DNA from 3 places in the Phyllobacterium ifriqiyense genome. Region 3 is predicted to be linked to each of the others. Evidence: riboswitches for the same ligand, from Rfam matches in the RefSeq annotation. Region 3 holds a riboswitch; each other region holds the start of a gene.
The links. A riboswitch is a leader RNA that binds a small molecule or an ion and turns the genes downstream of it on or off. The one in region 3 is predicted to bind cobalamin.
Positions count from the first base shown of each region.

Region 1: another riboswitch for cobalamin. It lies ahead of QFZ34_RS08935 (aromatic ring-hydroxylating oxygenase subunit alpha); the one in region 3 lies ahead of bluB (5,6-dimethylbenzimidazole synthase).
Region 2: another riboswitch for cobalamin. It lies ahead of QFZ34_RS22785 (CbtB domain-containing protein); the one in region 3 lies ahead of bluB (5,6-dimethylbenzimidazole synthase).

Region 1 is NZ_JAUSZT010000003.1:322,143-332,974, forward strand. Features, by position in the region: gene QFZ34_RS08905 (sugar ABC transporter ATP-binding protein) at 1-951, opposite strand, end outside; gene QFZ34_RS08910 (sugar ABC transporter substrate-binding protein) at 1,038-1,967, opposite strand; gene QFZ34_RS08915 (YciE/YciF ferroxidase family protein) at 2,315-2,788, opposite strand; gene QFZ34_RS08920 (carboxymuconolactone decarboxylase family protein) at 2,971-3,555, opposite strand; gene QFZ34_RS08925 (TIM barrel protein) at 3,639-4,454, opposite strand; gene QFZ34_RS08930 (FAD-binding oxidoreductase) at 4,609-5,694, opposite strand; gene QFZ34_RS08935 (aromatic ring-hydroxylating oxygenase subunit alpha) at 5,700-6,941, opposite strand; cobalamin riboswitch at 7,053-7,251, opposite strand; gene QFZ34_RS08940 (L-fuconate dehydratase) at 7,433-8,710, opposite strand; gene QFZ34_RS08945 (SDR family oxidoreductase) at 8,719-9,453, opposite strand; gene QFZ34_RS08950 (mandelate racemase/muconate lactonizing enzyme family protein) at 9,537-10,649, opposite strand.
Region 2 is NZ_JAUSZT010000003.1:3,102,857-3,113,688, reverse strand. Features, by position in the region: gene QFZ34_RS22815 (ABC transporter permease) at 1-52, opposite strand, end outside; gene QFZ34_RS22810 (ABC transporter substrate-binding protein) at 177-1,181, opposite strand; gene QFZ34_RS22805 (hypothetical protein) at 1,755-1,892, shown strand; gene mmsB (3-hydroxyisobutyrate dehydrogenase) at 2,204-3,094, opposite strand; gene QFZ34_RS22795 (isobutyryl-CoA dehydrogenase) at 3,122-4,288, opposite strand; gene QFZ34_RS22790 (cobyric acid synthase) at 4,397-5,854, shown strand; cobalamin riboswitch at 5,915-6,147, shown strand; gene QFZ34_RS22785 (CbtB domain-containing protein) at 6,197-6,376, shown strand; gene QFZ34_RS22780 (CbtA family protein) at 6,502-7,227, shown strand; gene cobU (bifunctional adenosylcobinamide kinase/adenosylcobinamide-phosphate guanylyltransferase) at 7,227-7,751, shown strand; gene cobW (cobalamin biosynthesis protein CobW) at 7,756-8,808, shown strand; gene cobN (cobaltochelatase subunit CobN) at 8,820-10,832, shown strand, end outside.
Region 3 is NZ_JAUSZT010000003.1:75,590-86,421, reverse strand. Features, by position in the region: gene QFZ34_RS07740 (UDP-glucose dehydrogenase family protein) at 1-384, shown strand, start outside; gene QFZ34_RS07735 (lipid-A-disaccharide synthase N-terminal domain-containing protein) at 393-713, opposite strand; gene QFZ34_RS07730 (thiamine pyrophosphate-binding protein) at 796-2,445, opposite strand; gene QFZ34_RS07725 (CaiB/BaiF CoA transferase family protein) at 2,442-3,629, opposite strand; gene QFZ34_RS07720 (alpha/beta fold hydrolase) at 3,626-4,567, opposite strand; gene ettA (energy-dependent translational throttle protein EttA) at 5,052-6,701, shown strand; gene QFZ34_RS07710 (MOSC domain-containing protein) at 6,801-7,409, shown strand; cobalamin riboswitch at 7,436-7,628, shown strand; gene bluB (5,6-dimethylbenzimidazole synthase) at 7,675-8,418, shown strand; gene QFZ34_RS07700 (DUF2293 domain-containing protein) at 8,351-8,668, opposite strand; gene QFZ34_RS07695 (ArsR/SmtB family transcription factor) at 8,797-9,804, shown strand; gene metF (methylenetetrahydrofolate reductase [NAD(P)H]) at 9,804-10,730, shown strand.

The DNA.
Region 1 (10,832 bases), 250 kb from region 3:
GGTTTCAGCCACATTTGAGCGACCAGAGCCGACGAGTCCGGCAATACCCAGGATTTCACCCGCGCGAACATCAAAAGAAATGTTGTGAAATACATTCTTCAGCGACAAATCCTTCACCGAAAGCACGACATCGCCGATAGGCACAGTTTCCTTCGGGAACATCTGGGTAATCTCACGGCCAACCATCATTTTGATGATGTCATCACGGGTTACATCGGTTGAGGCATGTGTGCCGATGTAACGGCCGTCCCGAAATACCGAAAACTCATCGGCAATCTCGAACAGTTCATTCATCTTGTGCGTGATGTAGACAATGCCGATCCCTTGCGAACGCAGATCACGTATGATCGCGAAGAGATGTTCCACCTCGCGCTCAGTCAGCGCAGAGGTCGGCTCATCCATAATCAGCACATCGGATTCATAGGAAACCGCCTTGGCAATTTCGACCATCTGGCGGTTGGCGACCGAGAGATCCCGCACATGGCTATCAGGATCGAGCCTGATATTCAGCCGCTGAAAAAGCTCGGCCGTCATATCGTACATTTTGCCATGATCAACGAAGCCGAAAGCATTCTTCGGTTCACGGCGAATCCATATATTCTCGGCTACAGTCATGAATGGCATCAGGTTCAATTCCTGATGAATCATCGCTATGCCATTTTCGAGCGCGTCCAATGGCGATTTCAGGCGAATGGGCAGGCCTTTGAGATAAACCTCGCCCTGATCTGGAATATATATTCCAGCAAGTATCTTCATCAGAGTGGATTTACCGGCGCCATTTTCACCCATCAGCGCATGAACTGTCCCGCGCTTCAGCCGGAACTGCACACCATCCAGCGCCAAAACACCTGGAAATTCCTTGCGGACATTTTCAACATTCAAAAGATATTCCGCCTGCGGCACTGCACCGCTGGCACGAACTGCCGCCATGGTTGAAGGGCTGAGTGTCATGCTCTTCTCCTCCCAGAGAGTTTGGCTGCTTTAAATACCAATGCGGTCTCTCCCCAGGGGGGGAGAGACCGGCAACGACTTATTGCTTAGTTTTTTGACTGATATTTCGACAGGTTTTCAGGCGTTACGAGCTCGAAAGGAATATAGACCTTGCTTTCAATCTTCTCGCCTTTGGAAATCTTGAGCGCCGCATCGACAGCACCCTTGCCTTGCCCTGCCGCATCCTGGAATACGGTTACATCAAGATCACCGGCAGTCATTGCCGCCAAAGCGTCTTGTGTGGCGTCAACACCGGCAACAACGACACTGTCCGGGGCACGGCCTGCAGCCTTAAGCGCCTGGATAGCCCCGATTGCCATCTCGTCATTGTTAGAAATTACAGCGTCAAACTCCAAGCCAGCCGAGAGCCAGTTTGTCATCAAATCCGCGCCCTGTGTGCGCGACCAGTTGGCGGTCTGCTCTTCAACAATGGAGATTCCCTTGCATGCATCGGTCGCAATCACATCATGCACGGCCTTTGTGCGTGCCCGCGCACCCTGATTGGACAACTCGCCCATCATGACGACGACCTTGCCCTGCCCCTTGAGCAACCGGCAGACTTCCGTTGTTTCAAGTGTGCCCGCTTCAGTTTCATTGGAGGCGACAAAAGCCTGCTTCTCAGGCAATTCGTCGACATTTGCTGGCTGGCGATTAACGTAAACCAGTGGGATACCGGCATCGGCAGCAATTTTCGACATGGCCGCAGTGGCATCCGTGTCCACCGCATTGACAATAATCGCATCTACTTTTGAGGCGATGAAATTCTGAATCTGGCTCTGCTGTTTCGCCACGTCATTCTGCGCATCTTCAACCTGCAAAGTCACGCCATCAAGCGTCTTGGCATAGTCTTCCATCCCCGTGCGCAAAACGTTGAGAAAATTGTCATCAAACTGCGCCATCGACACGCCTATATTGGCGGCCAGCGCCGAACTGCTCATCAACGCTGAAACAGCCACTCCCAATAGAAACTTTTTCACTTTTTTCTCCTCCACAATGGTGCCCGGCAACACCTTTCTATCCGGAATCTTCCACTTCGTCCTTGTGGCCACTACCCCTGACCGGCAAGCGACGAAGTTATGGAAAGCGCGTATCTCTCGCGCAACTCGATCCTGGCGCGTTTTCGGAATGTACAGACCGCCACGCTAGTTTCTGAAATATTTATTCCATTTTAAGGCTTCATCGTCAAGTCCGATTCAACTCTCGACTATTGTTAGACGAAGTAATTAGTTGCACAGCTGCGCAAAATGGTTCGCTGTCCATCCAACATGAAAACGGGCCCGGCAAACTTGCCAGACCCGCTCAATTTGTCCGATAGAAGGGCCTGTTAAGGCTTGTTGACGCTCTCAACAGCGATGTTGGTCAGCTTGTTATTGGCTGCCTTCTCCTGATCGAGAATTTCACTGAGCAGCTTGTGAGCTTCGTCATGGCCGAGTGTTTTTGCCCATTCCCGCAACGAGCCGTAGCGGGCAATCTCATAGTGCTCCACGGCTTGCGCAGCGGCAAGCAAGCCCGCATTCAGCGCGGTGCCGGAAGCCTCTTCAATAAGACCATCCGTCTCCTTGATCAAACCTTCAATGGCATCGCATTTTTCGGCTTTCGGCTTAAGACCCAGCGATTTGAAAACCTGGTCCAGCGTCTTTACCTGACCCTTCGTCTCTTCAAGATGCTCTTCTACTGCCTTTTTGAGTTTGGCGTCTTTGGAGGCGCTCGCAACTTTTGGTAGAGCTTTGACGAGCGCATTCTCGGCATAATAGATGTCATGCAATGTGTGTTCAAAAATCTCAGCTAGTGTCTTCATTGTGATTTTCCTCCTGTCGATTGGGATACAGGAACCTTGGGGGAGCGATAATGTTCCGTCGCACCCAGGACGAAATCACATGACAATCAACCGAGTGTCTTGGGTCAATGCCAAAGAGATTCTGAAATAGCGCCATAGCCTATCGCAACGAAGCCTGTAAAACGGCGCAGTGCCTCATCAGTTTAGAAACGTTTTCCGACAGTCATCGCAGTTTGAAAATTGATATCTGGATCAAGAAATATTGCTTCTGGCGCAGCGCCTGTCGCATCAAAGAAACGGCTGACAAAACAGCGGAATGAGGCACAAAGGGCGATGTCGCATATCTGGACATCCGTGAAGCCCGCCGCGCGCAGCCGATTAATATCTTCTTGTTCAACTTTGGAAGCATCCTGCGTAATCTTTTCCGCATAGGCCAGCATTTCCACATCCGCAGCAGAAAGCCCGGCAGTTCGAAAATCGCTATGGACAGCGAGTACCATTTCCTTTGACCCAAGGTCGCCGATCAGTTGTTTCGCATAAACATGCGAGCAATAGGTCGAAGGGATGTACTTTGCCGCAATGAGCGTGATCAGCCGCCATTCTCGCATGCCGAGCGAAAAGCCTGCCCGTATTTTATCCATGAAATCTGTATAGGCGGGCAAAAGACCAGGGCGCGCCGTAAAGCAGCGCGTCGCGTCCATGACGAAGCCAAGCTGGGCTTTGTGCCTGGCATAAATTTCGGCCACTTCGTCCGTCGCGCTTTCATCGTCAATCGTTTGCAGGAACATCGCCATTCTCCCAACAATAGTCGCACCTACCTTATCAGAAAGCGGGACGCCATGGGATATAGGCCTTTAGAGCGAAGCGGCGTTCAGCCCAATCGGGTATTAATCCATGCCATACTGGCAGAAATGGCACGTGCCGGGTCAGCCATTTTCTGGACTTCTTCTGCAAAAGGCTCAAATGAAAACAAGCCCTTGTAGCCCTGATTCAAAAGTGCGCGGATCTGATCGACATTGCCAAGGCGATCATTCTCATCGACCAGAACCCTGTGCGGATCACGCATATCATCAATGCTCACATGAGGATCCGTCACGCCGGAAATATGGACGAGCCCTGTCAAATCCGGAAAAAATTCTGGCTCTCCGGCAAGATGATGATGGAAAGTGTCATGGACAAGCTTGAAACAAGCCTTACCCCCGATAGCCTCAATGGCATGCGCCGCCTCGCCCTTTGAACGAAGCGAGCAAATTTCAAAGCCCAGCGGTTCGACAAAACCCAACAGCCCGCGGCTCTCAAGAATGGGCCTTAGCGCCGTCAGCGCCTTTCGCAAATTAGTCTCCCGCTCACCCTCTTCCTGACCCGTGCCATCATTGACAGGAACCAGAACAAGTGCCGCTGCGCCAGCGTCTCGCGCATAATCCGCAAGCTCAATAGCCTCGTGCTCACGTTCCGGAGTCCACTCGTTAAAGCGCTGCAAGGCATTGATCGTGGCAATGCGCACGCCGGCTGCTTTCGATAGCGCCTTCATTTCAGTTGCAGCTGTGCCGTCAATAATCGCATTGCCGCCAAGGTCATTACGAATCTCAACATCGCGCAAGCCAAGCGCCACCGCCAACTGAAAAAACGCGGCAGGGCGAAGATAAGGAGTAGCGATATGATTGATAGCAAAAATTGGTGCAGCCATTTTGGATTCCTCCCCACCGCTTTGAGCCAGCCTGCTCTATGCGAATCTCGGCCTCTGGCAATACACGAGCTTCGTCAAGCAATGCATCGGGAAAAGCAAGGGGATTGAGATCGACAACACGAAAATGCGCTTGGGAGCTGGAGCAAAATTTGCTCTAGGCTTCCACTTCGACATTGCCCAACGGTTTGGAACAACAGGCCAGGATATAGCCTTCATCAATTTCCTCGTCGAGAATCCCGCCATTATGGTTCATATCGACATTGCCGGAAATTTTCATGACCTTGCAGGTGCCGCACAATCCGGATTCACAGGCCGCGGCAATTCGAATGCCAGCACCACGGGCAGCCTTGAGGATTGTATCGCCTGCGACGCAGTGCACATCCTTGCCGGCCATGGAGAAAGTGACGATCGCGGCAGTTTCAGACACCTCCGTAGAAATATCGTCCATTACCGGAAGCACAGGTTCGGCGGCGGAACCGAAGCTTTCCTGATGGTAATTGGCCATATCGAAGCCGGACTCTTCCAGCATGGCCCGAACATCGCGCATGAATCCGTCAGGACCGCAGCAGAAAATCGTCCGTTCCTTGAAGTCGGGCGACAATAGCGAAAGCTTCGGCGCTTCGAGCCTGCCTCTGATACCCGTCCAGAGCTGCCCCATTTCATGTTCCTTGATCAGAAAGGACAATTTGAGATTTGGCATGCAACTGGTCAGATATTCGAGTTCCTTCCGAAAAATTATATCGCTCGGGCGGCGTGCGCAACTGACAAAACTAATATCGCTTTGTGGTGCACAATCCTGCATCCAGCGCGTCATTGACATCATAGGCGTGATGCCTGATCCGGCAGAAATAAACAGATATTTTTCGCCGGGATGTTTTGAGATTGAAAAGTCACCCAGCGGCCCAAATGCTTTCAGCCGCGCGCCCGGCGTGAGGTGGTCCAGCATCCAGCGGGTGCCAATGCTGCCATCCTGCGCTTTGACCGTGATTGCAATCGTAAATGGCCGCGAGGGGCTGGAAGAGAGTGTGTAGGTACGCAGGACCGCATCCGGTTGCGTACCCAATTCAAACGTCATGAACTGGCCGGGCTCATACCGGAACCAGTTTTGATTGTCGGAACGAAATGTGAATGTCTTCACATTGGGCGCTTCCTCAATGACAGACAGGCACTCCAGCAGATGCAGCCGGTCGTTCCATGGCTGCATCTGATCGAGATGCGGGTACTTTTGAGGAATGCCCATATTCACTACGCTACCTTGCTCAGTCGCTTGTCGCCGGAAAGGCGCGTTTCCATCGTGTTGGAATACCATTCAAGGAATTGCAGAACACCGCCTTCATGCTCTACCGAATAAGGGCCCGGCTCATAGGCAGGAGAGCGAATGCCAAAAGCATTTTCTTCAACGATCTGGCGGTCCTGATCATTGGTTTCGAGCCAGACATGCGTGAGTTCCTCAATGGTGTAATCGACGCCTTCCACCGCGTCCTTGTGCACCAGCCACTTGGTCGTGACCTGGGTTTCGGTCGGGCTAAGCGGGAGAACGCGGAAAGAAAGGGCATGATCCCCCAGAATGTGATTCCACGTCGTCGGATAATGATAGAGCAATAGCGAACCGATCTGCCGTGCATTCACATCATCGCTAAGCTGACGCGCCACAGCACGTTTGCCCGACATGGTATAGCTCTCGGCTTCGTGAAGCAGCGGCACGCGTGTCGCGCGGTACTGGCCATTCTCATCGATACGGAACACGCTCGGCAGACCTGCGGCTTCGCATTTGTCCCAATGCGCCACGATTTCCGGATCATCCTTTGAGCCTTGTATGCCAGTCACGCTTGGTGCTTCAGGAAACGTCTTACAGAGTTCCGGATGATTGGCGGCGCAATGATAGCATTCGCGGTTGTTTTCCCACACCAGCTTCCAATTACCCTTCTCCACGATCGAGCTTTGAAAGGCGACTTTGGTTTCGCTGAGGCGATGCGGTGCAAGATAAGGATCGATCATGGCACGCGTAGCGGCAAAATCCGGCGCAATCGGCGCAAGGCAGATGAAGATATAGCCGCCAACGCTTTCGCAATGCACCGTCTTCAGGCTGTGCTGGCTGGCATCGAAGTCGTCGCCCATCTGGCGTGCGAACAATAGACGGCCATCCAGTTCATAAGTCCACTGATGATAGGGGCAAACAAGCTTCGCCGAGGTGCCCCGTTCAGAAGCACAAACGCGCGACCCGCGATGGCGGCATGAATTATGAAACGCGCGTATTTTCTTCTCGCGGTCCCGGACGATAACGACCGGATAATCGCCAATCTGCACGGTAAAATAATTGCCCGGTCGCGCCACTTCGCAATCATGACCGATAAACAGCCAGTCGCGGTAGAAGATATTTTCCATATCCAACCGGAAATACTCTGGATCATTGTAGAAAGCCTGCTCAAGGCCATAACCAGGTTTCCGGTGTTTCAGGTTCCGGAGTAGTTCACTATGTGCGTCCATGTCGTGTCCTCGCCATCTCATTTGCGAAAGAACTGACTGGTGGTGACGGAGAAGACCGTCCGTATGGCTGCCCATACAAAACAATGCTCCTTGATCGCCCACCGCGATCAGTCGGTGTTATCGCTTGCGGCTGGTTTCCGGGCTCTGGAGTTGCTCTTGCGAGCCTCACGGCGCCTTCCCGGAACCATGCTCCAGTGGCTATTTTGCCGCGTTTCACTCCATTACCGTTGCGGGGGCAGCGCCGGGATTAAACCGGCTTCCCAATTCTCCACCTTCCCTAGAAAGCGGCACCTCAAGTAGCCTGATAAAAGCATCCGGATGATAAAAAGAATAGGTGCGGAAACGACATCGCATTTACACAAGACGACACGACCGAAAAAACAGAAAATGCCGCCACTCCGGCACGTCAGAATGGCGGCAGAATACCCCTTCCATGTCAGCAATGAACATCGCGAGAGACGGCGATGGTTCATTTACCAGGCGAAAAGGCTCTAAAGACCGTGATGCAAATACTGCTTGATCGATTCCGGTTTCATCTCAATTGAAAAGCCCGGCAGTGAGGGCGGCATATAGGCTGCATCCTGAATGTTGCAGGGATCAACAAAATGCTCGTGCAGATGATCGACATATTCGATAACCCTGCCCTCTTTCGTCCCTGAAACGGCGATATAATCAATCATTGACAGATGCTGGACATATTCACACAGACCAACACCGCCCGCATGCGGCCAGACTGGCAGCTCATACTTTGCGGCGATAAGCAGCACCGCCAGCACTTCGTTCAGTCCACCCATGCGGCAACTATCGATCTGCACGACATCGATAGCGCCTTCGGCGATGAACTGTTTGAACATGATGCGGTTCTGACACATCTCACCGGTCGCGACTTTCACCGGATGGATAGCCTGCCGAATTTTGCGATGGCCCGCAACGTCGTCGGGGCTCGTTGGCTCTTCAATGAAGAACGGCTTGACGAAGGCAAGCTTGTTCACCCAATCAATGGCTTCATTCACTTCCCAGACCTGATTGGCATCGATCATGAGAATGCGGTCAGGGCCGATCACTTCGCGCGCGATGGTAAGACGTCGGATATCATCTTCGAGATCGCGGCCGACTTTCATCTTAATGTGGTTGAAGCCCGCATCCACGGCCTCCTGACAAAGGCGACGGAGCTTTTCATCGGAATAGCCCAGCCAGCCTGCCGATGTCGTATAGCAGGGATACCCATCTGCTTTTAGCGTTTCAATACGCTCTTTCTTACCAACCTCTGCTCTACGCAGAATTTCCAGCGTCTCTTCAGGCGTCAGCACGTCCGTAAGATAGCGGAAGTCCACGATTTTGACGATCTCTTCCGGCGTCATTTCACCGACCAGTTGCCAGACAGGCTTCTTCGCTTCCTTGGCCAGCAAATCCCAAACGGCGTTCACTACCGCGCCTGTGGCCAGATGCATTGCACCCTTATCAGGGCCGATCCAGCGTAACTGGCTGTCACCGGTGATAAAATGCCAGAATCTGCCCGGGTTTTCCTTTATCCAATCAAGTTCAAGGCCGATAACAAGGTGTTTCATGGCCTCAATGGCAAGGCAGCAGATCTCATTGCCGCGCCCGATGGTAAAGGTAAGGCCGTGGCCGGAAAGCCCTGCATCCGTATCCAGCACCACATAGGCAGCCGAATAGTCCGGGTCAGGATTCATGGCATCCGATCCGTCCAGACTTTGCGAGGTCGGGAAACGGATATCGAAAACGCGAAGATCAGTGATGAGGGTCATGGTCTTTCCTAAACTGTCCAGCCGCCATCAATATTGTAGGCCTGTCCCGTGGTGTAGGTAGCACCAGCAAGATAGACGGCAAGGTCAGCGATTTCTTCCGGGAGGCCCAGACGCCCCATGGGCTGGCGCGCGATAAATGCCGCCCGCGTGGCGTCATAGTCGCCACCAGCGCGCATGCGTTGCTCAAGCGAAGGACTTTCCACCGTGCCGGGGCAGATCGCATTGCAGCGAATACCCTGCGTAATATAATCCGCAGCTACCGATTTGGTTATTCCCAATACGGCAGCCTTGGTTACGCCATAGGCAAAACGGTTCGGGACACCTTTCACGCTGCTGGCGACTGAAGACATATTGACGATAGCACCGTCCTTACGTTCGATCATACCCGGTAGTACCGCCCTGATCGTGCGGATCATGGCGCGGACATTGAGATCAAGTGCAAAATCCAGATCGGCGTCCGGCATATCGAGAATTGAACCGCCATGGACAAAACCAGCGCAATTAAACAGCACATCGATAGCGCCGATTTCGCCAATGACCTGCGTCACTTCTTCTGCCTTGAGCACGTCGAGCTTGCGCGGCTTGATATTGGCTTCCTTCGGCAAAGCATCGAGCAGTTGCTGATTGATATCGGTTGCGTGCACGATTGCACCTTCGCGTGCGAAAGCCAGCACCGAAGCCCGACCGATGCCTTGTCCAGCTGCCGTGATAAGAACGCGTTTGCCTTCAAGCTTGCCTGTCATCTCATATCTCCATTGGGCATCTTATGATGCCAGTCATGCACTTCAGCCCTGAACAGGGCAATCATTTCTCGTTAAGTCAGCCATCAAACGCGAATTTCAGTGGTGAACTCTTCCACGCTGCGCGCTTTGACGGCATCCCAGTCCCAGTCAATTCCGATACCTGGTTCCATCGGTGCCAAAGCATAGCCATTCTCGATCCGCATTTGAGTCTTGGTCAGATCATCAAGCTGGGGAATATACTCAACATATTTGCCGTTCTGAACCGCGCATGTCAGACTGACATGGAGTTCCATCAGGAAGTGTGGACATACGGGAATATTGAAGGCTTCTGCTGCGTGAGCCACTTTCAGCCAGGGAGTGATCCCGCCAATACGGCCAACATCGACCTGAACGATGGAGCAGGCTCCCTTTTGCATATATTCGCGGAAATGCCGGATCGAATAGAGCGATTCTCCAACCGCCACGGGCGTTTGTGTAGAAGCTGACAGGCGCACATGCCCATCAATATCATCCGCTGGCAGCGGCTCTTCCAGCCACGCCAGATCAATATCCCGCAACACGTGCGAGCGCCGAATGGCTTCATCAAGTGAAAAACCCTGATTTGCATCCGTCATGATCTCAAATCCGGAACCGACGGCAGCGCGAACGGCCGACAGGCGATCAAGATCTTCCGATCCATGCGGACGGCCGATCTTGACCTTGGCACCTTTAAAACCCTTTGCCTTGGCTTGCAGCGCGTCATCGACCAGAGCCTGCTTTTCAATATGCAGCCAGCCACCTTCAGTTGTATAAAGCGGGCAGCGATCCTTTGCGCCGCCAGCAAGTTTCCATAAAGGCAGATTCTGCTTCTTGGCCCGTAAATCCCACAGAGCGATGTCAATGGCTGCAAGCGCAATCGCAGTAATTGCGCCGATGGTGGTTGCATGTGTAGCAAATTCAAGATCATGCCAGATGGCTTCGATCTGGTCTGCATCCTTGCCAAGCAGTCTGGGTGCCAGATGATCGGAAAGAAGTCGCATTACCGACGATCCGCCCGTTCCGATCGTATAACTATAACCCGTGCCCACAGCGCCATCGCTATCGGTAATTGTAACGATTGGCGTTTCCTGGCTGACAAAACTCTGAATTGCATCCGTCCGCAGCACCTTTGGCGGCAGGTCAACCATCCGCAGTTCCACGCGCTGGATCTTAGCCAAATTATCCTCCCGTCGGGCTTTGTATATTGCCCTTATATATTATATACCCATATATGGGAACTTCATTCATATACAAACATTTGCGCCACATATCGTCAAGCGATGAAACCGCTTCCATCTGCTCATGTTCTTCGTATAAGCCTAGATGAGAGGAATTCCAGGAAAATGGGAACCGGTTTTCTA
Region 2 (10,832 bases), 3.0 Mb from region 3:
AATTACGCAGCGTCTCATCATTCATGTTCGGGAATGAGTAGAACCAATCCATGCGTTGGTACCCCTTCTAAAGTCAAAAAAAGCATGGCTTTTTCATACGACCTTGCTGGCTGAATGCTGAGGCATCCAACCTGATTAAGATTGCTTGCGGCGGAGCTTGCTCCGCCGCAATTCAACTATTTAACTGCAGCCTTGATTTTCTCGGCAGCTTCAGGGGAAACCCACTTCGTCCAGGTTGCCTCGTTGTTCTGCAGGTAATATTTAGCACCGTCTTCGCCAGTGGCTTGATTGTCGACCATCCACGCGAGAAGCTTGTTTGTTTCTTCGGTCGAAATCTGACGCTTTTTCAGGTACTCAAAGGCTGGTCCAGCACGTTCAGAGAATTTTTTGGTGACGATCGTGTAAATGTCAGCAATCGGCCAACCATTTGGTTTTGGATCCGGGCAATCTGCGATGGAATTGCAGCGGTTCCATTCCTTTTCATCCCATGGAACGCCATTGTCCAACTTTACCATCGGATATTTGCCGAGAATGGCTGTCGGACCCCAGTAGTAGCCAAGCCAAGGCTCTTTGCGTTCGTAAGCTTTCGCTATCGAGCCATCAAGACCGGCTGCTGAGCCTGTGTCGACAAGTGTGAAACCATTCTTGTCGCCCTCATAAGCCTTATAAAAGTTAGCGGTCGTGATCTGGCATGCCCAGCCTGATGGGCAATTATAGACGGCTCCCTTTTTAGGGTCTTCAGGCGAGGGGAACAATTCCGGATGCTTCATCGCGTCGGCGATGGTCTTGATATCCGGATGAGCATCAGCAAAATATTTGGGTACCCACCAGCTTTCAGTGCCGCCTTCAGTGATGGCTGGCGCTGCATAGACCAGCTTGTTCTCTTTGACAGCTTTTTCAAGCGGCTCGCGAACAGCATTCAACCAGCCTTCCGGTGCGATATCAGGCTGCCCTTTTTCGATCATGGAGGTAAAGGTCGGCACAGTGTCGCCTGCAACAAGCTCTGCATCGCAGCCATAGCCTTCGGTCAAGATTATCTTGTCGAGGTTGGCCAAGGCTTCGGCTGACTGCCAGTTCATGTTTGCGATTGTAACCGTACCGCAATCTTCGGCTGCTGAAGCTGATCCGGCATAACCGAATAATCCAGCTGCCAATATAGTTGAAGCAAGTAGCTTCTTCATGTTCTTAGTCTCCCACTCTTTTTTGACAGTTCACCCGAATGCGAATTTACCCGGTACTGCCATTACCAGTCATTCGCTTATGTGCCATTTGGCATCGTTATCCCGACAGAATGCAATGCTTTGATTGAATAAATGCGGTGTATCGCGACAAGGCCTATCGATAAAACGACGCCGGAAAAATGAATGAGGTGCCAAAACAACAATGCTCATAATGGCATCGTAACAAACCAATAGATGAAAGATCAACGCTTTCAGTGATTTTCTTTCAAAAGTTGATGTCGGTACGTGCCGATATCATCCCGTTACGGTTTTTTAGCTGCAACGACATGGCGCGCTAAATGCAGACACTGTGGGCAGTTCTCGACTTTCCTGTTAGCGCCATGCGCCGTCCGGAGGTTTTTCTGTTGAAAACGCCCGCAGGGGAGCGCAGTTAACGCGAACTTTCATGGGTGCCATGCATTTTTGACGTGGCTACTAACGTAAATGCGACAAGGTATGACGAATTACCGTGATCAAACTTTAAGCAATAAGCGCATTTGGAGTGCAACAACAGTTTCTCTTCGAGGTGCAGAAATGCTTTACATTTTCAATCGGAATAACGGCGTCCACATAGCGTGGAATGCAACTGAAAAGCGCGATACACCGCGCACCAATGCCAAGAGCGGCGTTGTGTCAGCTCTGTCATTCATCTGGACACGTTCGGCAGGCTAATTGTCATTGACTTGCATGAAGCCGTTGCCTCGCCGGGTGACGGCTTTTTGTCATTCGAATTAGGCTTTGGTGCGAATAACAAAAAACCGCTCTGCTCATTACAAAGCAGCGCGGTTTTTGCCAAAATAGATGTGGTATCTGTCGATTGATAAATTCGGCAGGAGATCCAACCCCGGTACGCAATACCTGATCCGGAGCGGTGAGCAGGGTCTTGATCTACTCACCCCTAAAGTTTTAACCGGACATCCTTACCGCCAGGTTATCGAGAACTTAATTAAACCTAAATTTTGCGAATTTCCGCATATGTGAGGTCAATCTTTGCGCTGAGTTGTGCGAAGATGATTGATGATGGCTGAAAAGTCCGAGCCTTCATTTCCCGCGGCACCAAATTCCGCATAGATGGCTTCAGCATGCGAGCCAAGTGGTGTCGCAGCGCCTACACTTTTCGCAGCGTCCTGTGCAAGCTTCAAATCCTTTAGCATCAACGCAGCGGCAAATCCCGGTTTGTAATCATTATTGGCGGGGGATGTGGCAACCGGCCCTGGAACGGGACAGTAGGTCGTTAGCGACCAGCATTGACCGGAGGAGGTGGAGGCGACATCGAAAAGTGCCTGATGGGAAAGTCCCAGCTTTTCCGCCAATGTGAAAGCCTCGCTAACGCCGATCATGGAAATGCCGAGGATCATATTGTTACAGATTTTTGCCGCTTGACCGTTCCCGGCATCACCGCAATGGACAATTTTTGCGCCCATGTGTTTCAAGACTGACTCGGCTTTGGAAAATGCTTCGGCACTACCTCCAACCATAAAAGTCAAAGTGCCAGCCGCCGCGCCGCCGATACCGCCGGAAACAGGCGCGTCAACGGAAAGCAGCCCATTCTTGTGGGCGATCTCATGTGCTTTGCGCGCAGAATCGACGTCAATCGTCGATGAATCGATAAACAGCGCATTCTGTTTTGCTGCTTTTGTCACGGATTCGTAGACTGAGAGAACGTGTTTCCCGGCTGGCAGCATGGTGATGACCACATCTGCATCAGCAACAGCGAACTCTGCGCTTGAGGCTACTGTCACGCCGTTGGCCGTGGCAACAGCCAAATTGTCTGGCAAAAGATCAAAACCGAGAACTGTATGTCCAGCTTTGACCAGATTGGCGGCCATGGGGTTGCCCATATGTCCTAGGCCGATAAAGGCGATTATTGTCATCGCAGCACTCTCCCTGAATATCTTGTTTTAGTTTTTGATCATATGCCGCGCGATGATCACCCGCATAATCTCATTGGTGCCTTCCAATATCTGATGGACGCGCAGGTCACGAACGATTTTTTCAACGCCGTAATCATGCAAATAGCCGTAGCCACCATGGATTTGAAGCGCGTCATTGGCGATATCAAAGCCTTTATCGGTTACAAAACGCTTTGCCATGGCTGACCACTTGGACGCGTCATGGGCCTTCGCATCGAGTTTTGAGGCAGCTGTGTAGAGCAGCATTCGCGCGGCTGAAAGATCCGTCTCCATGTCAGCAAGCTTGAACTGCAATGCCTGAAACTGATTGATGGCCTTACCGAATGCTTTGCGCTCGGAAGCATAAGCAACCGCTTTGTCGAGTGCCGATTGAGCTCCACCCAAGGAGCACGCCGCGATATTCAGACGGCCACCATCAAGCCCTCCCATGGCTATTTTAAATCCATCACCCTCAGCACCAAGCCGATTTGCTACAGGAACCCGGCAATTATCGAATAAAACTGTGCGGGTGGACTGGGCATTCCAACCCATCTTGAATTCATTTGCGCCAAATGACAGGCCCGGAGCATCCTTGGGAATGATCAGTGCGGAAATGCCCTTTGGTCCGGATTCGCCGGTGCGCACCATGGTGACATAAATATCGCTATCGCCTGCGCCGGATATGAATTGTTTAGCACCATTTAAAACGTAATGATCGCCATCCAGAACAGCTGTAGTTTTCAACGCCGCCGCATCGGAACCGGAGTTCGGTTCCGTCAGGCAATAGCTGCCCAGCCACTCCATAGACGTCAACTTGGGCACAAATTCTTGTCGTTGAGCTTGTGTTCCGAACAGGTCGATCATCCATGTCGACATATTGTGAATTGATATAAATGCTGAGAAGGCAGGGCAGGCCATTGAAAGAGCTTCAAATATCAGCACGGCATCAAGCCGTTTCAAACCCGATCCGCCAACATCCTCGCGCACATAAATGCCACCCATGCCCAGCGGACCTGTCTCGCGAATGACATCGGCGGGAAAATGCTTGTCGCGGTCCCAAGCGAGTGCCTTCGGTGCTACCCGATCAGCCGCAAAAGCGCGTGCCATATCCTGAATTGCCAGTTGATCATCATTGAGTTCAAATTGACCGGCCGCCGCATCAACGACTGCATCCATTATAGTTCCTCCCGAATATTGCTACCGGTCACTCTATCGGATGCGCGTAAGCGCGCAACGGCTTGCATGGGACTAGGAAGAGAAAGACATATCCGCTACTCAAAGCCCATGACACACGCAATCATGTTGCAAGGAACTGGCTCTGACGTTGGCAAATCCGTTTTGGTGGCGGGATTGTGCCGTCTGGCGCGCAATCGCGGTTTGAGGGTTTTTCCATTCAAGCCGCAAAACATGTCGAACAATGCTGCTGTTAGCGATGATGGTGGTGAGATTGGCCGGGCGCAATGGTTGCAAGCGCTGGCTTGTGGCGTGCCCTCGTCGGTTCACATGAATCCGGTATTGCTGAAGCCTCAGTCAGAAACGGGCAGCCAAATCATTGTCCAGGGTAAAGTTTGGGGACAGGCGAAGGGCAAGGATTATCAGCAATACAAGGCGGGATTGCTGAATGCGGTTATGGAGTCGTGGGATATCGTTCGTGCCGATGCGGACATAGTCATCGTTGAAGGAGCTGGATCGCCCGCAGAAATCAATCTGCGATCAGGGGACATCGCCAATATGGGCTTTGCCGTCAAAGCCAATGTGCCTGTGGTTCTGGTTGGCGATATTGATCGAGGCGGGGTGATAGCGTCGATTGTCGGCACGCACGCAATTCTTTCGCCTGAAGATCGGGATATGATTTCCGGTTATCTGATCAACAAGTTTCGTGGCGACATTTCGCTTTTCGATGACGGTTTGAAATCTATCACACAATTTACGGGCTGGCCGTCCTTCGGGGTTGTCCCTTGGTTGAAAGATGCCTCCCGTCTTCCGGCGGAAGACTCGGTTGTATTGGAACGGCTGGTCAAAGGTGATGGGCGGGCGTTGAAAATTGCCGTTCCAGTGCTTGATCGCATTGCCAATTTTGATGATTTCGATCCGCTAATAGCTGAACCGCAAGTCGAGGTCGTCATGATCAAAAGTGGCGAGCGAATCCCTGCAGATGCAGGTTTGGTCATTATTCCGGGCTCCAAATCCACCATTGGTGACCTTCAACGGTTCCGTGAAAATGGCTGGGACCACGATCTTGATCAGCACAGACGCAGAGGTGGTCATATTATCGGCATTTGTGGCGGCTTCCAGATGCTGGGTAAAACAGTATCTGATCCCCAAGGGATTGAAGGAAATATCAGGGAAATTAGAGGTCTTGGTTATCTCGATATCGATACAGTTATGGAGCCGGAGAAGACCGTGCGCAATGTCCAAGCCCGTTCATTGCAGTTTGACATACCGTTGAAGGGCTATGAGATTCACCTTGGTCGAACGACTGGCCCCGATTGCATCCGGCCAGCCGTGAATATTGATGGCATAGCGGATGGTGCAATATCCGCTGACGGCAAAGTATTCGGTACCTATATGCACGGGCTTTTCAACGCGGACGCATTCCGGGCAGCACTTTTAAAGTCCATGGGAATATCTGCTGGCGTTCTCGATTATCACGCTGGTGTAGATGCGGCGCTCGACTCCATTGCAGCGCAATTGGAGTCAGTTCTGGATATCGAGGCATTGTTTGCGCTTAAACGTGTCTGACGGCGTAGGCAGCGATCAAGGTGTCGCAGATTCGTTTGACTTTTAGAGCGCTTGGTGAATAACGTTCAGCAGATGATTGGTTCCCGCATTGGCCAAAGGCCAGGGATCAAAAGGGAATGCGACGGTCGTACCCATTAGGGCGACCCCACCGCAGCCGACCCCGCGACTGTAGAGCGGTTAGGGTATATGCCATGCTGAACGCGAAAGCGGACGGCAGTCACTGGGAAACCGGGAAGGCGGCATTTATCTTGCGACCCGCGAGCCAGGAGACCTGCCAATCACAGGGTAATAGTGCCCAAAACCGAGGGGGATTTTCCCTTCTGGCCCTGCACGGAGGTTGTTATGGCTACTGTTCGTACTTCTAATACGATTTCTCTCCCACTCGCATCGCGTCTGACGACGGCTGTTGTGTCATTGCTTCTCGGCGTGTTCATTATTTATGGCGTCGGTCTTTCACATTCTGAAACGCTGCATGACACAGCACACGACACCCGCCATTCATATGGATTTCCTTGCCATTGAGTCTTTGAAAGCTGAAATGCTGATTCAGCTATCGACCCTTAAGCATTGAAATAATGATGGTTTGTTTGGTCCGGGGCCTTTGCAGGTGCCCGGCGTCTCGCTTTTGGAATTGGGGAGTGGACTCCATGTTGGTCAAATATTTGCTGGCTACAATCATAGCCGGTCTGTTTGCCGGAATAATTCTAACACCGGCCATGTATGTAAAAAATGTACCGCTCATATTGCATGCGGAAGAGTATGAAAGTGCGGGTGGCGGAGGTCATTCCCATGATACGCCTGCCTCTGCGAGCGAATCTGCACCTGCGGCGGTTACTCCGCACGAACATGCGGAAGAGGCGGGTCCCGAACTGCCATTTGGACGTCTCGGTAATACGTTGTTGATCAATCTGGTGGCTGGAGCAGGCTTTGCGTTGATCACTGGTGCTGCGGCGCTTTTCCTCGGTCGTCGCATTACCCTTCAGAACGGAATCTATTGGGGGCTTGCAGGATTTTTCATCTTCAATTTTGCACCGGCGTTCAGCCTTGCCCCTGAATTGCCTGCTATGCCTGCAGCCGATCTGGCCATGCGGCAGACCTGGTGGCTGATAACTGTCATTCTGACGGCGGGCGGCGTCTATCTGATCGTACTGCGTGAGCAGATTTGGGCTAAGCTTCTTGGTGTTATATTGATTGTCGCTCCCCATATTTATGGCGCACCGGAAGCAGAAGATCTGACATCAGCGGTGCCTCCGACACTTGCCTCAGAGTTTGCCGTCTCAGCACTGGCAACCAATCTCTTCTTCTGGGTTGTACTTGGTACTGCACTGGGCTGGGCAATTCAGAATTATGCTTCATCGGAGCTTGAGCAGTAATGCAACCGCTGGAACGCGAAATTACCTTTATTCTTGGAGGCGCGCGTTCCGGCAAATCGTCCTTTGCCGAAGGTCTGATCGAATCATCCGGGCGGGATGCTATTTATCTTGCCACCGGCAGAGCGTGGGATGATGAAATGTCCGAGCGAATTGGGCATCATAGAGCGCGGCGCGGATCCCGATGGATTACAGTTGAAGAACCAATTGATCTGGCCGGAAAACTGGAAAGTCTTGCTGGTGTCGAAAAGGCAATCCTGGTCGATTGCCTTACACTGTGGCTGACCAATTTAATGATGGCCGAACGTGATATCGATGCCGAAATAACACGTCTGATAAACACACTGAGCCATCTCGCGGGTGCCATTGTTCTGGTTTCCAATGAGGTTGGTCTAGGAATAGTACCGGAAAACCGCATGGCGCGTGAGTTTCGTGATCACGCAGGCCGATTGCATCAAGCCGTGGCTGCCGCTGCGGCAAAAGTCTATTTCGTGGCAGCAGGACTGCCGCTCAAAATGAAGGGATAACAAAATGCAGGGTCACAAGATTCCGGCAACGGTCATCACTGGCTTTCTCGGTTCGGGCAAGACTACCATGATCCGAAATCTGCTCGAAAATGCCAATGGCAAGCGCATCGCGCTGATCATCAACGAATTTGGTGATCTTGGCGTTGACGGGAATTTGCTCAAAGGCTGCGGTATCGAAGCGTGCCGCGACGAAGATATGATCGAACTTAACAATGGCTGCATTTGCTGCACCGTGGCCGATGATTTCATTCCCACCATGACCAAGCTTCTGGATCGACCTGATCGCTTTGATCACATTGTCATTGAAACGTCCGGTCTTGCTCTTCCACAGCCGCTGGTTGCCGCTTTTAACTGGCCGGAAATCAAGACACAGGTAACCGTTGATGGCGTTGTTACCGTTATTGATGCTGCCGCCGTGTCGGAAGGCCGTTTTGCAGATGATCACGATAAGGTTGATGCTCAGCGCGAGCAGGACGAGTCACTTGATCACGACAGCCCGCTGGAAGAGCTGTTCGAGGATCAAATTCGCGCCGCCGATCTTATTGTTCTGAATAAGACCGATCTTATTGACGAAGCTCAACTTGCCGGGGTCAAGAGTGACGTGCAGAGCCGCTCATCGCGTTCACTTAACATGGTTTCGGCTAGCTTTGGCAAGCTTAGCAATCAACTCCTACTTGGACTTGGTATTGGCACCGAAGAGGATATTGCGAACCGTAAGTCCCATCACGAGATGGAACATGAGGCAGGCGAAGAGCATGATCACGATGAATTTGAAAGCTTTGTCGTTGGGCTTGGGCCGGTTGCAGAGCCCAAATCATTTGTTGAGAAGTTGAAGCATGTCATCGTCGATCATGATGTCCTGCGGCTCAAAGGTTTCGTTGATGTACCCGGCAAGCCTATGCGCCTGGTCATTCAAGCCGTCGGATCACGCATCGAGCATTATTTTGATCGTAGCTGGAATCCGGGCGAAGAACGCCAGACAAGGCTCGTTGTTATTGGCCTGCACGATATTGATTCAGCAGCCATTACATCAGCTGTTAATGCTGCCGCAGCCTGATCGGAAATTGAATGCATCTTCTGTTGGCTCAAAAAGGAACGATTGCTGAAGGCACCGAGGCAATTGATCTCGGCCAGACACCGGGAGATGTGCTGTTTCTTTCTGCTGCCGATACAGAACTTGCGAGCCTTGGTATGGCCCAACGGCAAGCTGGCAATGGCTTGTCGTTACGCTTGGCAAATATGATGGCGCTTGCGCATCCCATGTCCGTCGATGCCTATATCGAGCGGACAGCCCAATATTCCAAACTTATCGTTGTCAGGATTATCGGCGGCGAAAGCTATTGGCCTTACGGGTTGGAAGCGCTCCACGCCTGCGCTGTAAATCATAAGGTTCATTTGGCGGTTCTGCCGGGTGATGACAAGCCCGACCCGGGTCTGGACCGGTTTTCGACGGTTACGCGTCAGGATCGCGACGCTCTTTGGCATTACTTGCTGGAAGGTGGAGCGCAGAATGCGCATCGCTTTCTTGATTATTGCGCGGCAATGATCAATGGCGGAGACAAGCCGCAAGAGGCTGCACCATTGTTAAAGGCGGGCCTTTGGTGGCCGGGGAGCTCGGCTCCATCGCTAACCGAATTGCGCAAACACTGGGTGGCGGATGCTCCAATTGTTGCTATCTGCTTTTACAGGGCACTGGTGCAAAGCGGACAAATGCAACCCGTGGAAGCACTGGTTAGTGCGCTGAAGGCAAAGGGCCTTAACGCCTTGCCGGTTTTCGTTTCCAGCCTGAAAGATCCCGTCTCAGTTGCAACACTGACGGGTATTTTTAATGAAGCCGCGCCAGCAGTGGTCCTGAATGCAACCGGATTTGCGGTTTCGGTGCCCGGCGCGTCGCGTAAGCCCACCGTGCTTGAGCATGACGATGCTATGGTGCTGCAAGTCATCTTCTCAGGCTCAAGTGTCGATCAATGGCGCAATTCTGATCAGGGCCTTTCAGCGCGCGATCTGGCGATGAATGTTGCACTGCCCGAGATAGATGGCCGGGTTTTATCGCGCGCGGTGTCGTTCAAATCCGCACGCCATTATGATGAGGCGGTTCAGGCAAATATTGTTACGCATGAGCCTTTGGCCGATCGGGTTGAGTTCGTTGCAGCATTGGCTGCTGGCTGGGCTCGTCTTCGCGTCACAAAACCTGCCAAGCGTTTGACGGCATTGATCATGGCGAACTATCCAAATCGCGATGGTCGCCTTGGCAATGGCGTCGGCTTGGATACGCCAGCTGCAACGCGGCATATACTCGATAAAATGCGCGAGCATGGCTATCCGGTCGCCGATATTCCTGCCGATGGCGATGCTCTGATTAATCATTTGATGGCGGGACCAACCAATTCCGCGAATGATGGGCGCGAGGTGCGCGAAACGATTTCTCTGCGAGAATACAAGGACTTCTTCGATACTCTTCCTCAATTGATTCAGGCCGCAGTAGTCGAGCGTTGGGGCAAACCAGAAGCCGACCCGTATTTCATTGCAGGCGATAGCCTATTTGCGCTGCCTTTGGCGAGATACGGCGAAACTCTTGTCGGCATTCAGCCAGCTCGTGGTTATAATATTGACCCGAAAGAGACTTACCATTCGCCTGATCTTGTGCCGCCGCATGGTTATATCGCATTCTATGCCTATCTGCGGAGCGTGTATGGTGCCCATGCCATTGTACATGTCGGCAAGCATGGCAATCTGGAGTGGCTGCCGGGCAAATCCCTCGCGCTATCCGAAGCATGCTATCCAGAGGCGGTTTTAGGCCCTGTTCCCCATATCTATCCTTTTATCGTCAATGACCCAGGTGAGGGTACGCAGGCTAAACGCCGTTCATCGGCAGTTATTATCGATCATCTGACGCCGCCACTGACCCGTGCTGAAAGCTATGGGCCGTTAAAGGATCTCGAGGCGCTTGTTGACGAATACTACGAAGCCTCGGGCGTTGATCCGCGTCGTCTTGTGCGTCTAAAGGGACAAATTCTCGATCTCGTGCGCGATATTGGTCTCGACACGGATGCCGGCATTCATGACCATGATCCAGATGAT
Region 3 (10,832 bases):
AGCGGGACCAAATCGATTGCCGTGCTTGGCATCGCATTCAAGCCGAATACGGATGATATTCGGGAGGCTCCAGCACTTGATATTATTCCAGCCTTGCAGAATGCAGGTCTTGCCGTGCGGGCGCATGATCCGGAAGCGCGCAGCGCTGCCGAGCCGGCTCTGCCCGGTGTTATCTGGTGCACCTCTGCCTATGATGCGATTGAAGGCGCCGGCATTACCGTGTTGCTGACGGAGTGGAACGCATACCGCGCACTTAATCTGAAAAAAGTCTCAGAATTGATGAGCGGCAATATTCTCTTCGACCTGCGTAATGTCTTTAATGAACAGGAACTCGAAGGCTCGGGCCTTGAATATTATTCAGTCGGCAGACCGCTTGTTGGGTAAGCCACCGCTTACACATCTTGAGTGAGTGCTCGCTTTTCATTGGCGATCAGCCAAAGGTTGCGGATATAGACAAATAAACCGAAGCCTTGGCCAGCTATGAATACAGGGTCCTTGCGGACGATCGCATAGACAAAAAGCAGCGCTCCGCCAAAAAGCGAAAAAAACCAGAAGGCTACAGGCATTACGCTTTTCTTTGCTTTTTCGGACGCGAGCCACTGGACGACGAAGCGCATGGTGAAACATCCCTGAGCGAAAAAGCCCAGCAAAATCCAGGCGTCAAACTGTTCGATAAAAACCGTATGCAGCCAATTGGAAAATGCTTCGGCCATTGCTGGTCTCCATATTATTCAGGGAGGGCTTTCCCTCTCACGCGGGCTCAATATCACTGAATGACGCTCTGCACCATTGGGATTATGTGCGGTTGCGGATGTCACTCAATGATTTGGCCGGAGTGATCGCTTCCGGGTCCAAACGAATTTCGATGATCGCAGGCTTTCCGCTTTGTACCGCGCGTTGCCAAGCCCCTTCAAACTCACTGGTAGCTTCCACGGTTTCGCCATGACCACCATAGGCTCTTGCCAGCATTGCGAAGTCAGGATTGGTCAGGTCCGTGCCTGACACACGTCCAGGATATTCGCGCTCCTGATGCATGCGGATAGTGCCATAGATGCCATTATTGATGACGAGAACAATAATGGGCAGGTTGTACTTCACCGCAGTGGCGAAGTCCTGACCGTTCATGAGAAAGCAGCCATCGCCGGCGAAACATACTACCATGCGTTCAGGATGAATTTGTTTCGCAGCAACCGCCGCGGGTAGGCCATAGCCCATTGATCCTGATGTAGGGGCGGCTTGCGTTGCGAAACGGCGAAAACGATGGAACCGATGCAGCCAGGTCGCATAATTGCCGGCACCATTGGTCATGATCGCATCATCAGGCAATACTGTTTCAAGATAGGACATGATCGGTCCCATTGCGACTTTGCCCGGTCCGCTCTGTGGCGGCGTTGACCAGGCGAGATACGATTTATGCGCGATATCAGCTTGGTCCGGCCAATTGATATGAGACGGCGGGGCGAGATGCTCGACCACCTCAGCAAATGCATCTGGTGCCGAATTGATGGAAAGGGTTGGCCGGTAAACCCGCCCCAATTCATTTGCATCCGGATGGATATGGATGAGGGTTTGCTTGGGATACGGGCTGTCCATGAGTGTGTAGCCGGAAGAGGGCATTTCACCAAACCTTCCGCCTACAAGAAGTAAAACATCAGCTTCTTTCACCCGCTTGGCCAGCGCCGGATTAATGCCGATTCCGACATCGCCTGCATAGTTGGGATGTAGATTATCGAACAGCATCTGCCGCCTGAAGGAGCAACCCACGGGAAGGTGCCACTTCTCGGCAAAACGGGTGATTGATGCAACGGCATCTGCGCTCCAACGGGACCCCCCCAATATCATGAATGGTTTGGAAGCAGCCTGTAATATGTCGGCAAGCTTTTCTATGCTGGCGGCGGACGGGCCGGTTTCTACGGGTTGCCATGCTTGTGCCGTCACGGTTTCTACCATGTCCGTGAGCATATCTTCAGGCAAAGCAAGAACAACCGGGCCTGGCCGTCCGGAGGTCGCGACAGAAAATGCACGGGTTACGAATTCGGGAATACGCCGGGCATCATCAATCTCTGCGACCCATTTCGCTGTATCGGCAAAAAAGCGGCGGTACTCTACCTCCTGAAATGCCTCTCGTTCGCGGGCATCACGCTGAACCTGCCCGATGAACAGGATCATTGGAGTTGAATCCTGCATGGCGATATGTATGCCGGGTGAAGCATTCGTCGCGCCAGGTCCGCGTGTGACAAAGCAAATTCCAGGCTTTCCTGTGAGCTTGCCCCAAGCCTCCGCCATCATGGCGGCCCCGCCTTCCGCGCGGCAGATCGTTATGCCGATCTTCGCGTCATAAAGCGCGTCCAACACAGCCAGATAGCTTTCACCCGGTACGCAAAAGAGACGCTCCGCACCATTTGCGGCCAAAGCTTCAACGATCAATTCACCGCCCGTCTTCATTCGGATGCGTCCTTCAACTGTTGGAGTATATCGGCAGTGTGTTCGCCTAAGCGAGGCGAGGGCCGTGTGTAGGTCAATGGTGTTTGTGACATGATGATCGGCGTTCGCACAGAAGGGATAGAACTGCCATGGGAGTCTTCCAGGTCAAGTCGCAATTGCCGCGCCACGATCTGCGGATCGTCGAACATCTCACCAATCTTGTTGATCGGTCCCGCTGGCACCGCATTTTTGGCACAGGCGTTCAGCAGCTCAGCCCGGGTTCTTTTTGAGGTTTCCGTGCTGATGAGCGTTGTTAGTATCGTGCGATTTTCAAGTCTGGATCGGTTTGTGAGAAACCGCTCATCGCTCGCCCATTCCGGATGCTCGATGATTGAACAGAATCTGGCGAATTGCCCATCATTGCCGACGGCAAGGATCAGGTGTCCGTCAGATGTGGGAACAACCTCATAAGGGGAGATATTCGGGTGTGCATTGCCCATACGGTTCGGGCTTTTCCCCGTAGCCAGAAAATTCATTGCCTGATTGGCCATAACAGCTGACTGGACATCGAACAGCGCCATATCCACCATTTGACCTTGACCGGTCTTAGCGGCATGGGCAAGGGCTGCCTGAATGGCAATGACCGAATAGAGTCCGGTAAATACATCCGCGACTGCCAAACCTACTTTTTGAGGCTGGCCATCAGGGTCGCCCGTCACCGACATCAGGCCGGACATTCCCTGAATGATAAAGTCATAACCAGCCTGCGATGCATATGGGCCGGTCTGGCCGAAACCTGTTATTGAGCAGTAGACTAGTCTCGGGTTCTCAGTGCTTAGGCTGGCGTAATCCAGTCCGTATTTTGCCAGTCCGCCCACCTTGAAATTCTCAAGCACAACATCAGCTGTTCGGCAGAGCGCTTTTACGGTTTCTTGTCCCTCAGCGGTTGTAAAATCAACCGTGATGGAGCGCTTGCCTCGGTTGCAAGAGTGAAAATACGCTGCGGAAAGGTTCTCGCCTTCTGCGCTGGTGATGAAAGGGGGCCCCCAGCCGCGTGTCTCGTCGCCGCCGGAGGGATTTTCCACCTTTATGACATCGGCTCCAAGATCAGCGAGAACCTGTCCGGCCCATGGACCAGCCAGCACTCGGGCTAGTTCAATAACGCGTATGCCTTTAAGCGGGGCTGCCGCTTGCTCAGCAATCATCGGCTTGCCTTTGACGCTGTGCGGATGGCCCAATTGGCAAATTCGCTCATGATGAGTTCACGGTTGATTTCGTTAAGGCCCTCATGGCGCGTATCGGGATATATTTTGGTCGTAACGTCTATAAAGCCGAGCTTGCGCATTCTATGGTCCAGATGATTGACGGAAGTGCCTTGTGCTGTCGCCGGATCTTTGGCACCGCCAACGAGGTTGAAGGGTAGGTTGCGACGCAATTTACTCAACAAGCTATCCTTTGCTCCGGTGAATACCAAATCGAATGTATCACGCCACATGCTCACAGTAGGGCTCCAGCCGCAAAGGGGATCCTTCACGTACAAATCGACCTCAGCAGAATCCCGCGAGAGCCAGTCAAAATCCGTTCGCGGATTGGCTACACTGCGATTCCATTCCTGAAATGTAAGTTTTGGCAACAGCATGCTTGGGACATCAGAACCTAAAAACATACGTTCAGCCAGTAATAGGCATTGGGCGAACCTTCCCAACATTCCGGCCGAAAAATTTGCGTTCCAGACTGCAGCCGCATCCACTTTTTCTTGATGTTTGAAAACGTAATTAAGCGCGACAAGTCCGCCGAGGGAGTGCCCGAAAATGATCAGGGGTAAATCCGGATAGCGTAGGCGCGCTTCATTGTTGACCGCATCAACATCGCGCAACACGGCGTCCATTCCATCTTTTGCAGCAAAGCGTCCCGCCGGTGCGTCTTGTGCTCTCGTCAGGCCATGCCCCCGATGATCATGTGCATAAATGTGAAAACCATGCTCGCTCAGAAATCCTGCAAAACGTTTGTAACGCAAAGAATGCTCGGCCACTCCGTGATTTATTTGAATGATCCCGCGAACCTGACCCTTTGCGGGCATGTGTCGTATTGCAAGGGCTGCACCAGTACTGGTGGTCAAAACGTCGGTATCATCAAAACTCATGGCAACCTCTTTGCGAGAAGCCCAGTTGAGAGGGTGCCGTAAAATTAGTCAATGTGGAAAACAATCTACAAACTATTCTTAATTTTGGACTATTGTGCTCAATTATTAGTCAGGCGATTTGGTGTGCAATTTTATTTTGCAAAACCCCTTGCAAACCCATTAAACTTGCCGCAGAACTTTAAACCAGAAGCATATGAGTTTCGCGGGCATTGCAATTTTTCGGTGTAATCGCGAATCGGATGATGTTGTCGCAATGACGAAACGTATTTCGTCTAGTTAGTTTACATGGCCGCTACTGGGAGAAGAGGACGCTTCCTGTTGCGGCACCAGAGGGGAAACCGGGTGACGGAAATATCCGCGCCCGGTTTCGCTCGTTTGGCGAAGTCCGAAAATCATGGGCATCCATTGCCACGGCTGAGGCTTTCGCCTACATACGGCGCAAATTCATTCAAAAGAAATCCCGAGCATCGGAGTGACGCGCGTTATGGCACGCCAATTCATCTATCACATGTCCGGCCTGAACAAGGCATATGGAACCAAGAAGGTTCTTGAGAATATCAACTTGTCCTTCTACCCAGACGCCAAGATTGGTATTCTGGGTCCAAATGGCGCCGGTAAGTCTACAGTTCTGAAAATCATGGCTGGTCTGGATAAGGAATATACAGGCGAGGCTTGGTTGGCGGATGGCGCTACCGTTGGCTATCTGGCGCAGGAACCTTATTTGGATCCAGCCAAGGACGTTATGGGCAATGTCATGGATGGCGTTGCCGACAAGAAGGCCATTCTCGATCGCTACAATGAATTGATGATGAATTACTCCGACGAGACCGCCGATGAAGGCGCCAAGTTACAGGATGTCATCGATTCTCAAAACCTCTGGGACCTTGAATCGCAAGTTGAGATGGCGATGGAAGCACTTCGTTGCCCACCCGGCGACAGCGAAGTAACCAATCTTTCCGGTGGTGAGCGCCGCCGTGTTGCTTTGTGCCGCTTGCTCCTGTCACAGCCTGACCTTCTTCTGCTCGACGAACCGACCAACCATTTGGACGCTGAAACGACCGCCTGGCTTGAAAAACATCTGCGCGAATATAAGGGCTCCGTGCTTCTGATTACGCATGATCGCTACTTCCTAGACAATGTGACCGGCTGGATTCTCGAACTCGACCGTGGGCGCGGCATTGCTTATGAAGGCAATTACTCTGCCTATCTTGGTGCCAAGTCCAAGCGCATGCTGCAGGAAGGCCGTGAAGATGACTCCCGTCAGAAAGCTCTCGAGCGCGAACGCGAGTGGATTTCCGCCAGCCCGAAAGCACGTCAGGCAAAATCGAAGGCACGTATCAAGGCCTATGATGCGCTCGTTGATGCCGCTAACGACCAGCGCCCCGGCGATGCCCAGATTCTGATACCGGCGGGTGAACGGCTGGGTCAGGTGGTTATCGAAGCCGAAAATCTCACCAAGTCTTTCGGTGATCGTGTGCTGATCGAAAACCTGACTTTCAAACTGCCACCCGGCGGTATTGTTGGCATTATTGGTCCGAACGGTGCGGGTAAAACCACTCTGTTCAAGATGATCACCGGTCAGGAAAAGCCGGATTCCGGCACTATTCGCGTCGGCGAGACTGTTAACCTCGGATATGTCGATCAGAGTCGCGATCACCTGAAAGCCGACAAGAATGTCTGGGAAGAAATTTCCGGCGGAACTGACATCATCAAGCTTGGCAAGCATGAGATGAACTCCCGCGCTTATGTTTCAGCATTCAACTTCAAGGGTACCGACCAGCAGCAGAAAGTTGGAAATCTTTCTGGTGGTCAGCGTAACCGCGTGCATCTGGCCAAGATGCTTCAGTCCGGTGGCAATGTTTTGCTCCTCGACGAACCGACAAACGATCTAGACACGGAAACCTTGGCAGCACTTGAAGATGCCTTGGAAAAATATGCAGGTTGCGCTGTGATCATCAGCCATGATCGCATGTTCCTTGACCGTCTCGCGACGCATATCCTGGCTTTCGAAGGCGATAGCCATGTCGAATGGTTTGAAGGCAATTTCGAAGATTATGAAAACGACAAGATTCGTCGTCTCGGTCCCGATAGCGTCAATCCAAAGCGTCCAAGCTACAAGCCTCTGACACGCTAAATATAGATGGGGAACCGCAAGGTTCCCCGTTGTCTTTGCTGGTGTAATCGCCAGATAATTTGCCGCTTTTCTAAAGCAGGGAACTCTTTGAAGCAAATGATGACTGACCTGTTCGGTAATCGTGACGAAATAGTCCCTTCGCGTAAGGTCAGTGGTCGTGTGATCGGGCTATTTGAGGCACTCGACAGGGATTTTGTCACTTCTCCAACAGATTCACTGGAACTGACTTTTGACGGTATTGTCGGTGACTTTCACGCGGGTCAGACGCGTCGCTCTGGCGGACGTGAGCCTTGGTATCCGCGTGGCACCGAGATGCGCAACGAACGCCACCTTTCCATTCTGAGTGCCGACGAGCTTGACGAGATCGCAGCAGGCATGGGCTTGCCTCAGCTGAAAGCTGAATGGATCGGTGGAAACACGGTGATTTCCGGTATTCCATCCCTTTCGATGCTACCACCCAGATCGCTGATGTTTTTTGAAGGTGGCGTGACGTTGAAAGTCGATGGGCAGAATGCGCCCTGCAAGATTGCTGGTCGTTCTATTGCATCGCATGCGGGTACTCCTGACGAAACCACCACTGCATTGGATTTTGTACGCGTGTCCAAGCGCTCGCGGGGTATCGTCGCTTGGGTTGAAAAGCCCGGGATCATACGCGCCGGTGAAAAAGTTGATATTCGTATTCCCGAACAGTGGATTTACAGGGTCTAAGGCTTGCGCCAAGTGCCTTTTCATGGCGAATAGAAAACAGGTCCGGTGCCAGCAATTTAGACGATTGCGGAGAATCGGGAAGCCGGTGAAAATCCGGCACGTGCCCAGCGCTGTAAGGGGAAGGACCGTGCATTATGCCACGGTGGCCGAGAGGCCACAGGAAGGCGCACGGTTCAGCTGAACCCAAGTCAGAAGACCGGCCGGACCCCATAGCCCAAGCTGCGCGGACGGCGGCGAGGGCCTCAAGCGTTGTTAGGAGCAAACAATGCACGAAGCTTTTGATAGTCCGGTTCCAGCGGGTGATTTTACTGACGATGAGCGTGCGGCCGTTTATAAGGCGATTTATACCCGGCGAGACGTCCGCGATCAGTTTTTGTCAAAACCGATCGCCTATGATGTTTTGATGCGATTGCTCGATGCGGCGCACCATGCTCCATCTGTAGGCTTCATGCAGCCTTGGAACTTCATCACAATTCGCGATATGGCCCGCAAGAGGCAAGTGCACCGCGCTTTCGCCAAAGCCAACGAGGAAGCCAAGGCCCTGTTTCAAGATGAACGCCGGGCGCTGTATGCCTCTCTCAAATTGGAAGGCATCCTTAAAGCGCCGGTCAATTTATGCATCACCTGCGACCGGACACGCGGTGGAACGGTCGTGCTCGGTCGCACCCACAACCGCCAGATGGATGTCTATAGCACCGTTTGTGCAGTCCAAAATTTGTGGCTTGCTGCCCGTGCTGAAGGTATTGGCGTTGGCTGGGTGAGCATCTATCACGACAATGACATGCGCCAAATATTAGGTATTCCGGATCACGTTGAGATTGTTGCCTATCTATGCCTGGGCTATGTCGACGAGCTTTTTGATGCACCGGAGCTGGAAAAAAAGGGCTGGCGCAAAAGAATCCAATTACAGGACCTTATTTTTGAAGAAGGCTGGGGCCAGCTCAGCTCGGATCTTCCTCATCCGGATCCAGAAGACGTGTCGCCCGCCATTCCGTCAGTTTGCGATTAATCGCATCAAGCACGAAGAAACGAGCGGACTCTTTGTCATAGCCTTCGTCGCGCAGCGCATCATAGTCTGTATGTTGATGCCGCACATGGGCAATAGCGGCCAACCATACGGCAATCGGCGGCGGCAAGGTCTTCATATGGGGCGCACCTGCGGCCGCGCGTATTGGTTCCGAATCGGAGTAGGGAACGGCGGGTAAAAGCAAGGTCAGCGCTTTGTTGATTGAACGCTGACGGTTCGTTCCTGCACTCATTGATGTCTTTCTAATTTGATTCTGGCGCCTATTTCAGACGCGGCAGAAATTGTCGTCAATGGCAAAAACCTCTTGCCAATCGTCGCGTCATGACATAAACATATCTTTATATCTTTTGAGGATTGGTTATGGACCGGCACAATCTTAATCTCGACCTGATGGTTGATACGTTGAAAGCGGCAGCTGAGCCTAGTCGGCTACGCATTCTTGCTTTGTTGTCGCGTGGTGATCTAACCGTTTCCGACCTCACATCCATTTTAGGACAATCTCAGCCGCGAGTGTCACGACATCTGAAATTGCTCTTTGAAGCAAGTCTTATCAACCGCTATCAGGAAGGCTCCTGGGCCTATTTCCGTTTGGCGGAATCATTGATTGTGGGAGATATTGCCCGTTCCCTGCTAGATCGCCTGGATTGTTCTGATCCCCTGCTGGAGCGTGACCTTGAACGTCTTTCCTCTGTGAAGCTTCAGCGCCGTGAACGTGCGGCTGCCTATTTTAGCGCGAATGCTTCAAGCTGGGATGCTATCCGCTCGTTGCATGTTCCAGACGGCGCTGTGGAAGAGGCCCTTACCAAGATCATAGGTGCAAGACCGTTTCAAGCGATGCTCGACGTCGGTACGGGTACCGGGCGCCTGCTTGAGCTCTTTGCTCCGCTCTACTTGCGCGGTGTCGGTATCGATATCAATCGCGACATGTTGACGATTGCCCGGTCAAATCTTGAGAAGTCCGGCATTGCCAACGCGCAAGTCCGTCAAGGTGACGTCTATTCCTTGCCGGTAGACAGAGAGTCTTTCGATCTGGTGACAATCCATCAGGTCTTGCACTTCCTTGATAATCCGGCCGAGGCCATTCGTGAAGCTGCGCGTGCCTTGCGTCCTTCCGGCCGAATGTTGATCGTCGATTTTGCTCCACACGAACTTGAATTTCTACGCGACAGACATGCCCATTTGCGCCTCGGTTTTCATGACGGACAGATTAAAGACTGGCTGACGGAAGCCGGACTGACGCTGGAACAGAGCATGGAATTACAACCAAAAGATAAAGACAAACTGACTGTTAAATTGTGGCTGGCACGCGACCCACGCTTGCTAATTGCCGATCCTGTTTCAACCTCCCGCGTTACGGAGAGTGTCTAATGAGTTTTTTCCGCCAATCCCGCCGTGCCGATCTTGGTAGCAATATCAAGGTTTCATTCGAGTTCTTCCCGCCAAAGACCGAGGTGATGGAAGAGCGTCTCTGGGAGACTGTAACGCGTCTGGCTCCGCTTAATCCCGAATTTGTCTCTGTGACATATGGGGCAGGTGGCTCCACTCGTGAACGCACAGCCCGCACGATCAAGCGCATCTTAACCGAAACCGATGTGAATGCAGCGGCACATTTGACCTGTGTTGATGCCACGAAGGAAGAGGTGGACACGGTAATCCGCGAATTTGCCGCCATGGGTGTCAATCGCTTTGTCGCCTTGCGCGGCGATCCGGCAAGCGGCGTAGGTGCTCATTACAAACCGACGCCGGGTGGGTATGAAAACGGTGCCGAACTTGTCGCTGGATTGAAAGCTTTCGCTGACTTCGATATTTCGGTTTCTGCATATCCCGAAAAGCATCCCGAGAGCCCGGATTTTGCTACCGACATCGATATGTTGAAGCGCAAGGTCGATAATGGCGCGACGCGTGCCATCACGCAGTTCTTTTTCGAGAACGACCAATATGAGCGCTATGTTGAAAAGGTGCGTCGTGCCGGAATCTATATTCCGATTTTGCCTGGTATACTTCCAATCCATAATTTCACCCAGGTTACCAATTTCTGCTCCAAAGCTGGTACTCACATACCTACATGGCTGGCAGAGCGGTTTGATGGATTGCAGAATGACGAGCAGACTCATGCTCTGGTAGCTTCAGCCGTCGCAGCGGAACAGGTTCTTGATCTGGTCGAACGTGGCGTGCAGGATTTCCATTTTTACACGATGAACAGGGCTGATCTCGCCTTTGCGATCTGTCATCTCATTGGTATTCGTCCGGAAGCTGTAGCACTCCAATCCAATCTGGCCGGTGCAGCAGCTTGATAACAGCTTGTTAAAAGTGAAACGGCCCGGTTGCTATAACCGGGCCGTTTCTTTTGTTTCACTCACTTAACGGTCAGAGACCATATCCGTAGCGCTCATATT